3 regions of the Arthrobacter sp. CAL618 genome follow, and region 1 is predicted to be linked to each of the others. Evidence: riboswitches for the same ligand, from Rfam matches in the RefSeq annotation. Region 1 holds a riboswitch; each other region holds the start of a gene.
What was found. Region 1 has a riboswitch for S-adenosylmethionine ahead of K728_RS0109700 (ABC transporter substrate-binding protein). Riboswitches for the same ligand answer to the same signal wherever they lie in the genome.
Positions count from the first base shown of each region.

Region 2: another riboswitch for S-adenosylmethionine. It lies ahead of metX (homoserine O-acetyltransferase MetX); the one in region 1 lies ahead of K728_RS0109700 (ABC transporter substrate-binding protein).
Region 3: another riboswitch for S-adenosylmethionine. It lies ahead of K728_RS0108430 (OsmC family protein); the one in region 1 lies ahead of K728_RS0109700 (ABC transporter substrate-binding protein).

Region 1 covers NZ_ASZW01000160.1:16,148-19,384, reverse strand. The annotation lists gene K728_RS0109705 (ABC transporter permease) at 1-127, opposite strand, end outside; gene K728_RS0109700 (ABC transporter substrate-binding protein) at 133-1,803, opposite strand; SAM riboswitch class I at 1,900-1,988, opposite strand; gene K728_RS0109690 (hypothetical protein) at 2,131-2,355, shown strand; gene K728_RS0109685 (hypothetical protein) at 2,474-3,031, opposite strand.
Region 2 covers NZ_ASZW01000162.1:30,708-33,944, reverse strand. The annotation lists gene K728_RS0109970 (CPBP family intramembrane glutamic endopeptidase) at 1-95, shown strand, start outside; gene K728_RS0109965 (VOC family protein) at 137-778, opposite strand; gene K728_RS0109960 (hypothetical protein) at 783-1,211, opposite strand; SAM riboswitch class IV at 1,329-1,464, shown strand; gene metX (homoserine O-acetyltransferase MetX) at 1,483-2,616, shown strand; gene K728_RS0109950 (SGNH/GDSL hydrolase family protein) at 2,631-3,237, opposite strand, start outside.
Region 3 covers NZ_ASZW01000138.1:2,390-5,626, forward strand. The annotation lists gene K728_RS0108420 (single-stranded DNA-binding protein) at 56-577, opposite strand; gene K728_RS0108425 (glutaredoxin family protein) at 652-906, opposite strand; SAM riboswitch class I at 1,524-1,622, shown strand; gene K728_RS0108430 (OsmC family protein) at 1,727-2,134, shown strand; gene K728_RS0108435 (sodium:solute symporter family protein) at 2,131-3,237, shown strand, end outside.

The sequences.
Region 1 (3,237 bases):
AGTCGGCGGTCAGGAAAATTGTTACCGGATCGCTGGGCAGAAGCTGTACGGCGAGAAAAACCGCAGTGTAGGCGAGCCACACCACCAACAGGGCCTGTCCTATCCGTTGCAAGAGATAGCGGATCATGGACGCTACCCGCCGGTTTTCCAGGCACCCTGGAATACCGGGGCGGTGCCGGACGTGAATTCAATCTGGGTCCCGCTGTGGGCACCGTAAACCTGGACCTCGTCCCAGAGCACCAGGGAGTAGGCCTTATCCACCACCAACGCATACTGTTCCTCGGCCAGCAGCTCATCGCGCTCTTCGAGTGAGGTTGCCGCACGCTCGGCCGCGAAGATCGCGTTGAGGTCTTCGTCGCTGGTGTGCGTCATGGTGTTGTTTTCCGGCTCGAAGATCGGGCCGAGACCGCCGTAGATGAACTGTCGGGTGCCGAAAAACTCCACCGCTGGGTCAGGCATTGCTGAGGCGAGAAAGGTGTTGTCGCCGGCGCGGTTGTTGAGCTTGACACCAATCTCACGCCACTGCTGTTCAATCAGCTCGAAGGCCGGTTTGATGACAACCGAATTGTTGGAACTAGTGACGGTCACCTCGAGTGCTATTCCGTCTTTGGCCCGGATGCCGTCGGCCCCGACTTTCCAGCCCGCCTCGTCGAGCAGCTGCCGTGCTTCCTCGGGCTGGTATTCGAGTTCTTCGGACAGGTCGGTGAAGCCGGGTGCCCGGTGGTTCAGGACCGAGGCAGCCAGTTCGTAGCTGTCGGACAGGACGGTGTCCTTGAGACTTTGCCGGTCAATACCAATCTGCAGGGCCCGGCGGACGTTCTCGTCGGCCAGCTTCCCGCTGCCGACCCGGACCGCGGCCATGTTCACTGTCAGGTCCACGCCCTTCGCCGGGAGAACCTGATTACCGGTCGCAGCGAGGGTTTCCTCGTCCACCGGCTGGAGGCCCCTCACCAGGTCGACCTGCCCCGACTGGACCGCCCCAGCACGATGGGCGACCTCCGGCAGGTATTTGACGACGACCTTGTCGAGGTACGCGTCACCCTGGTTGTCAGCGGTTTCCGGCGCCCAGGCGTAGTCCGGGCGCTTGGCCAGTACTACTTCCTCATCAGGCTTCTCGGACTCGAAGGTGAAGGGTCCGGACCCGGATATCTGGGAGATGGCTGATTGCCCTGCCGCATCCAGCTCAAGTGTTGCGGGGGACACCAACCCGGCGGTGACCGAGGTGGTGGCCCGCAGGAAGTTCGCGTTGGGGGAGGACAGCGTCACCAGCACCTGATCAGCACCGATCACCTCGGCCGACTCGTACCCGGCGAAGTCCACGTTCGGTTGAATCTGGGCCGCCTCAATCCCAAAGCCCTGGGCGTCGAGGTTCAGTTTGACTGCCTCGGCGTCTACCGGAGTGCCATCACTGAACGTCACATCGGGTCGAATGGTGAAGGTGAACTCGGTTGCGTCTGCGTTGGCGGAGAACTCGGAGGCTATCCAGGGGACAATCTCACCCTGGTCGGCGTCGAAATACGTCAGGCGGTCCAGGACGCTGTTGAGGACATTGGACTTTTCATAGAACCTCGCGGACTGGGTCTGCCAGTTATTGATGGGGGTCACCTCGGCATATACCAGGGTGCCGCCCTCGACCGGCTGTCCACTGGCCACACTTTCACCCGGAGCGGTAGTGGCGGTCGAACCGCAGGCGGTGAGCGCCACTGCCGTAAGGCCGATGAGCGCCGCTACCCGCAGGGACCGCCGGCGTGGACCGGGGTTGGGCGGTAGGACGTTGTGGTGTGAGACGGTGCGGGAAATCATGTCGATCCTCTCAGTCGTGATCGAGGTGCCCTACCCACGCACGCTGAAGCATCTGACCGCCAGGAATGGGGTCGACACCAACGGGGGATAAAACTTTCTCCATCGGTCCTGGCAGTAGCACCGGCCCCGAGGGGTGGTTGCTGCGGCTTCAACGAGCCAGGTCTCTCAGCCGCTCTGGATGGTTGTTCAGTCCGGGGGAGCGATACCCTGCGGACTACGGCGATCTAATCGCATAATGATGGGGCGATCAAGAAAGTCCTGATCCGTACGACTTCCGACGCAACATTCAGCACTGGCAGGCCGGTGCAGGTGGGTATACATTTCGGTATGAGAGAGATCAGCACGGAGTGGCGGGTGATCGATAACGTTGCGACGGCATGGTTCGACGCGCGTTCGCTGACCGTCGAATCCTCGAATCCGTCTGGGATGAGAATATTCTGGCAGCGCGTGCTCGACTGCGCGCCTGCTGACGACGGCGGTTTGGCGGATCCGTTACGGCTCGACCCCGCGCTACGGATCAACGCGCTACGGATAAAGGCAAAGAGTTGGTGACCGTCAGTAGCTCATAGTCTTCGCCGGTGGGTCTTTATCTCGCGTCAGGTTGGCGGTAAAGGGAGTTCCCGGATCCGCTGCTGAACCCTTCCCGGAAACGCCGATAATCTACATTATGTCAACTAACGGAAATCTGGTGGTCAGAAACACGAGTCTTCGTCATGGTCATTTTGATTCGCGCGTCAGAGACGTTGGTGTCCGGCCACTGCTCAGAGCGCACCTCAATTCCCGATGCAGTTCCCTGGCGGACAGCTGCGGCGATTGATACTGCGGTCACCACATTAACTTGCTCCCCTGGGCCGATGACGTAGCCCTCAGCCGGTTCGGCCTGGTCCAGTATGGCTTGAACCTCTGGGTCCTTTGTTAACGTCGAGCTCACGCCGAGGGTAGTACCTGGGCCTGACTGCATCGGAATAATGTAGGCGTCCTCCACCACCATGTCCTGAGCATCCAGCAGCTTCACTTCCGTGACGGTGACCGGCTGATCTCCGTTGTTGGTAATTATCTCACCGACGAGGGTTTTCCCCTCGCTTGGCGGCACATCCACAAAGCACATTTCGTCGGTGCCCCCATCAGTGAGGACGCTGGAATATCCCGGGCTGACGGAGCAGCCGGCCCCTGCCATCAGGAGGGCAAGGGCGAGCAGGGTGGTCGCACTGTTTCGCTTCGCATGCATTCTGTCCTCGGTTCAGCGATTCTTGCGGGGCTTCAGCAATTCCAACAACCCAGCTGGAACAACCTCGATCTCGGCCCCAAGCCCGGCCGCGCCGCCCTCGAAGCTAAACACTCCGAAGTCGCTTATGCAAGAGGTAGATCGACTCCGCCACGCGATCCCCAATGGCCAGCATCCCGGGCGGACCTGTGACCCCGGCGCAGTCGTAG
Region 2 (3,237 bases), on a different contig from region 1:
GGGTGATGCCCCTGGTCATCGCCCACGCCCTGCTCGATATCGCCGGGTTTGTAGGCTTCGCCCTCTTTGGATCGGCGATTGGTATCGGCGACTAGTCGCGTGGCAACTTGCCGGCCGGTCACACGAAAGGGTGCAGTTAGATTTCCACCAGGCCGTTGGCAGTCTGGAAGGTCACGGACATGATGCCGGGAGTGCCATTGGGTGCCACCCACTGCACAACAACCTCATCGAGCGGCTCGGTCGCCGGCGTGCCCAGCCATTCAGCAATCCGGTCGGGGGACCCTGCAATGGTCAGCGAATCGAGGCGCACTGTAGCGGGTCGGGCCTGTGAGGGGTGCAGGGCCTCAGTACCGTCGTCCCACCGCAACATATAGGGGACCTGGGGATCAGCGATCAGCCCCTTGATGCCAATCTGCTGCCAGGTGAGCTCCTGACCGTCAGGAAATTTGCGGTTGCCCGGGACGGCGCTACGACCGAGGCGTTCCTCGAAGGGGGCCAGATCATCCACAGCAACACACCAACCCATCCAGCCGCCGCCAGCCTCGGACCGGGCGCGAACCGCCTGGCCGAAGGGAGCTTTGTCGGAAGCCGGGTGGTTCAGCACCTCAACAACTTCGAGATATTGACCGTTCAGCATCGGGAAAATCATGTTCCTGGTGCCGAAGCGGGGATGCACACCACCCTTCACCGGGTCGACGCCGAGGGCATCGGCGATCCTCCCCGCAGTTGCTACGAGGCCGTCGGGTTCACAAGCATATGAGACATGGTCCAAGCGCATGGCCCTAGTTTGGCACTTTGTGATCTGTGTCTCGACTTAGGCTACCCTTACCGACGAAAAGGCGTCTCACGCCACCCCGGGCAGCCATCAGAACGATGATCAGCGCCGTGACCTGGAAGAAGCCACCCAGGTACACCGCATCGCCGAAGAGGAACGCCACCAGCTGGAGCACCAGGAGTTTGCTTCCGGGAAGCACCAGCAGCAGGGCCCCACCATTGATCACCCGGGGGAGAACCCGCTCAGCCGTACGGACGCGGGTCAACAGGGCCTTCTTCACCCGCATCACCAGTTCGAGCACCAGCTTCAGCAGCGCAGCGGTCAGCAACGCCAGGGTGAACGTCTCGGAAATCACCGCGGGAAACAGTTGAATGAACAGACCCAGGACGACGAGGTAGACAAAAACATCGACGAGATCGATTGGGCGGATCCGCATGGCGCAAGCTTATCGGGCTGCTGGGGGTAGATCAGGGTCTTTTTTGCCACGGACTTTCAGATACACGGACGTTCACATATTTGCGTCGAAGCTGCGTTTTCGGGTTATCTAGGAACAGGTCACGAGTGCCAGCACGGAGCGGAACACCCCGCTCCACCAAGCCCCGGCTTGCTGGACGGCAACCCTCCTTCGCGGTGGGGTGCCCCGGGTGACGACCAGGCGGCGGACAGGGTGTCCGGCGCAAGCGCGGATTCCGAGGTGGGCGATACCAGTGACAACTATTCACACCGCACAACAGGACCGGGCCCAGGTGACACCTGACGGCGTCGTCCGCTCACTCGGTCTGGGCCCCTTCACCTGTGAAACCGGGGGGCACCTGCCCGAGATTACGCTCGCCTATGAAACCTGGGGCACCCTCAACGACGATGGGTCCAATGCCGTCCTGATTCAGCATGCACTGACCGGCAGCTCCCATGTTGCCCGCGGCGATTCGACCGAAGACGGTTGGTGGGACCAGCTGGTGGGCCCCGGCAAAACCATCGACACCACCAGGTATTTTGTCGTATCCATCAATATGCTCGGCGGCTGCTATGGCTCCACCGGACCTGCGTCAGGGGACCCCGACGGCGTCCCCTGGGGCTCCCGATTCCCCTACCTCACGGTCAGGGATTCGGTCCGGGCTGAGGCCCTCCTGGCTGATGCGCTCGGAATCGATCGGTGGCATTCGGTGATCGGGGGGTCGCTCGGCGGCGCGAGGGCCCTGGAGTGGGCTCTGGTGTACCCGGAGCGGGTCGAACGGTGCGCAGTCATCGCCTGCACTGCCGCAAGCTCGGCAGAGCAGATTGCCTTCGCCCAGGCGCAGCTGCAGGCTATCCGGTTGGACCCGGGATTCGCCGCGGGGGACTACTACCCGGGCACAGGCCCGGTCGCCGGGCTCGGGCTGGCCCGGCGCATCGCCCACATCACCTACCGGTCCGAGCCGGAGCTGGAGCACCGCTTCGGTCGGGCGGCACAGGGTGCAGAGACACCCTTCGGCTCGTCGGACCCGGCAGCCCGGGGCAGATTTCAGGTGGAAAGCTACCTTGACCATCAAGCCAGCAAGCTGGTGGAACGGTTCGACGCCAACAGCTATCTGGTGCTGACCGAAGCACTTATGGGGCATGATGCCGGCCGGGACCGCGGTCCCCTGCACCTGGCGTTGCGGGATGCCACCGCCGAGTTCTTCATCGCAGCGGTTGACTCGGACCGGTTGTATTTCCCCAGCCAGTCCCACACCCTGGCACAGGCCTTGCCGGGGGAGGTGCCCGTCCACACGATCGTCTCACCGATCGGCCACGACGCCTTCCTGACCGAGATTCACCAGCTCGATCAACGCCTGCGGGAAGCCTTCTACACCGATCACTAGTGAATGACCGGGGCTTAGCCGCCGACGCCGGGGGGCATCCCGGGGCCAAAGATCGGAGCGGCATCGGGCCTTTTCGCCAGTACCCCGTCGCCCGAGGACTGGCGGCGGAGCCGGCGCAGCACCCAGGGGACGAAGTACACCTTCGCCCACACCAGGTCCTCCGTCCGCGCGGCGCGCCAGCTCTGATGGGGCAGCGGCTGCGGTTCGAGCGGCGTCAGGGAATGGGGTACCGCGAGGGTTTCCAGCACCATCATGGCAATGGTGTGATGACCCAGCGGGGAAAAGTGCAACCGGTCTCCATCCCACATCTGCGGGTTCACCAGCTGCCGGAGCGCCCACATGTCTGCGATCAGGGCGTCATGCCGGGCGGCGATGATCCTCAGGTTCTCGTTGAAAATTGCCGTCTTGGACCTGAAGTTGCCCAGCACCGAATCTCTCGCGTCGGGGCCAGCGAACAGGACCACCGTCGCCTGATCCGCGCTGAGCGCCTCAACGGCACCGTCCAGCCGGGCCGCCAGCTGGTCCGGGTCGCCACCCGGTCGGATCAGGTCGTTGCCGCCAGCCGAGATGGTGATCAGGTCCGGTTTCAAGGCCAAAGCCGGTGCAACCTGCTGGTCCACG
Region 3 (3,237 bases), on a different contig from region 1:
GCTGTGCACTTCCTCCAGCTCCACGCGGCGAGTTCTGCGACTCGAATTAGGTGGTTTAGAAGGGTGGTTCGGACTGCTCGGGGCCGTTCCCCCACCCGTCGCTGTTGCCAGCGTTCCTGGTGGGTCCGCTGTTGACGGGTGCCGCCCACGGGTCTTGCTGCTGCCCTGTGGGGTTGTTGTTGCCCTGGTGGCCTTGCCCTCCCCCGCTGCTCGCCTGGCGCCGGTTGACGGTAGCTGAGGCGTAGCGAAGTGATGGGCCGATCTCATCGACTTCGAGTTCCATCACGGTGCGCTTTTCGCCTTCTTTGGTGTCGTAGCTGCGGGACTTCAAGCGTCCCTGTGCGATGACTCGGGTTCCTTTGGTGAGGGTTTCAGCGACGTTTTCCGCTGATTCGCGCCACACGGAGCCGCGCAAAAAGAGGGTTTCCCCGTCTTTCCATTCGTTGGTCTGCCGGTCGAAAGCCCTGGGCGTTGAGGCGATGGTGAAGTTCGCGACTGCTGAGCCGCTGGGGGTGAATCGGAGTTCGGGGTCTGCGGTGAGGTTTCCAATGACTGTGATGATGGTTTCGCCTGCCATGAGGATCAACTACCTTTCGTAGCGGTTTTAGTGTTGTCGTTGCTGGTGAGTATTTGAGGAAATGAGTGTCTTACTTAGGTGTTGTGTAGCTCGATGACGTGCTGGACTTTGCTGGGGTTCAGTCCTGACCAGTGATCTTCTGAGCCGTCTTTTTCGTAGACGACGACGGGGGCCTGGGAGTAACCGAGTTCTTCGCTGATGTATTCCAGTGCTTGGTCGTTGGTGGTGATATCGACCTCTGTGAACGCGATGCCGGCTTTGGCGAAAAGTTCTTTGGTTTTGGTGCAGCCAAAGCATCCCTGGGGCTTTGTGTAAATGGTGAGAGTCATAGCGCTCAGTCCTTGGTTTCGTGGCGGTTTTAGTAAGAGTCAACTGCTGTGCTACTACCTCTAATTTTACCGATTTCCGGTCAACTTTAATAGGGTAGATCCGCTTATTTCCGGGGTTTTTGGGGCTTTTGAGTGTGTGCGGTGTTGGTCCCCTCCCCCATTGTTTTTGCCTGCTGGCGAAGCATCGCGGAGCTGTTCTCCTCTGGGCTGGTCAACCCGTAGGGCGGTCTGTGTGCCGGGAAATCTGGGAGGAAATAAGCGACGTCGGAGCGCCGATCAGATTGTTTGGTTCCAGGCCCGCTCAGCGCAGCTGAGTTGGGTAGTGCAGCGGGGACGCATGATCCGAAGGACAGCAGCAAAAAAGAGAGTGGTTTCCGGCGACGACCGGTCGGGAGCGCCGGCTGTCAGCCCGAACGGTAGTGAGGCCCGTTTAGTGGGCTTGTGTCCTAGGCTCGCTCTGCGGGGATATCTGGCGCGTAAGTTAGCGTGCGTGCAGGTAGTGGCGTAGATACGCCGCCTGGGAGCGTTTCGACTTCATGGCTGCACTCCTTTGTCACACGCCGTAATTCCAACTGTGGAAGTTGCGTGAATCAAACCGGACCGGCTTTAGTTGTGTACGACCATCCCGAGCGGCCGAGAGATCTGGATCGATGACGCCGCAGCAACCCATTGGAGCCTCAGGCTTCGATAAGGTGCTACCGCCAGACCGATGGAGAGTGAAATGACTGTACCTACCGCGTCCGCTAATAAGGCAAGCGCTGAACGGGACCCTGGCCAGTGGCTCAAAAGTGTCCGGGCCACGGGCAGGTGGGAAGGCTCAATGACCACCCTCGTTGAAACTCGAGGGTTTACCTTCCGGACCGATGAGCCTGTTGCTGTGGGCGGGAACGACAAATCCCCAACTCCCATGCAGTATGTGGTTGGAGCGGTCAACGGCTGCGTCACCGTAGTTATCGAAACCGTGGCACGGGAACTGGGCATCGTCGTTGAAGCCATCGATACCTCTTCCCAAGCTCAGCAGGACGTTCGGGGATTCCGGGGGACGGCGGACGTCTCCCCTCATTTTAAGAATTTCGCGTTGACGGTGAATCTGCGCACGCCGGTTCCAGAATCAGAGTTGGATACCTTCAAGCGGCAGGTCGAAAAGCGGTGTCCGGCCATCAACTTGGTGCGAGACGCAGGTGTTGACTTTAACCTCGTATGGCTGATTTCCGGGGCGGAGGCATGACCAGCGCGGGACTTTGGACGCTCGGCCTTGCCGTCGGGTACACGCTACTTCTGGCTTTGACGAGCCGGGCCGCTCGTAACCGGGCAGATCATGGGGAGGGCTTCTTCGTCGGTAGCCGGACCTTCAGCCCGTGGACCGTGGCGTTTTGTATTACGGGCCTGTTTTCAGGATCCTCCTATATCGCCATCATGGAGCTGAGCTACCGAACAGGGATATCAGCTATCTGGTATGGAGTGGCGGAAACGGTGCAGGTTCTCCTTATCGCCCTGATTCTCGTCAAGCCGTTGCGCAAACGCTTGGTGGTAACGGTGACTGGAATGATCGGGGAGCGGTTCGGTCGGAAAGCCCAGGCGATTGCAGGGTCAATCACGGCGTTGACCTTCCCCATGTGGTCAGTGGCGACGGCCATCGCTTTTGCCTCCGCGCTGCACGCTCTCACCGGTCTTTCAATCCACGCCGCCATCATCGTGACGGCGTTGTTGCTCCTTGTGTTCCTCTCCGCAGGCGGAATGCGAGCTGTTGCCTTCACCCAGACCGCCAACTGTGTGGTTTTCATCGGCATGCTCGCCGTTGGAATCCTCGCATTCTTTATCAATCCGGGCATCGATGGCATCCGCCAGCTTGCCGTGGATCAGCCGGAGATGCTGGATATGTCCTCGGCGGGAGTGACATTGATTGCCGCCTGGTTCGGTACTTTCATTGTCAATGTTCTTCTGGCGCAGGCCGCCTTCCAGATGACCATGTCCTGCCGCACACCCGAAGACGGCCGCAAGGGCATGCTCTACGCTGCGGGTCTCGGCATCCCGTTCATCGTCATTGGGGCTTTGCTGGGTACCGCTGCTGCGATTGTCGTTCCGTCACAGGACCTGGGATTGGTGGCGGTATCGCTCTATATCGCTGAGGTGGTTCCCGCGCCGCTGGCTGGTGTCTTCTTCCTGGGAGTGTGGGCCTGCGCCCTGAGCTGGGCGGGCCCATGCCAGTTTTCGGGTGCAACCAGCCTCGGACGTGACGTTGGTCGGGCGCTGCGTCCCAACGCCAGCGAGGATGACCTGGTGCGGTACACCCGGTGGTCGCTTGTCCTGTTGACCGTCCTGATGATTGTG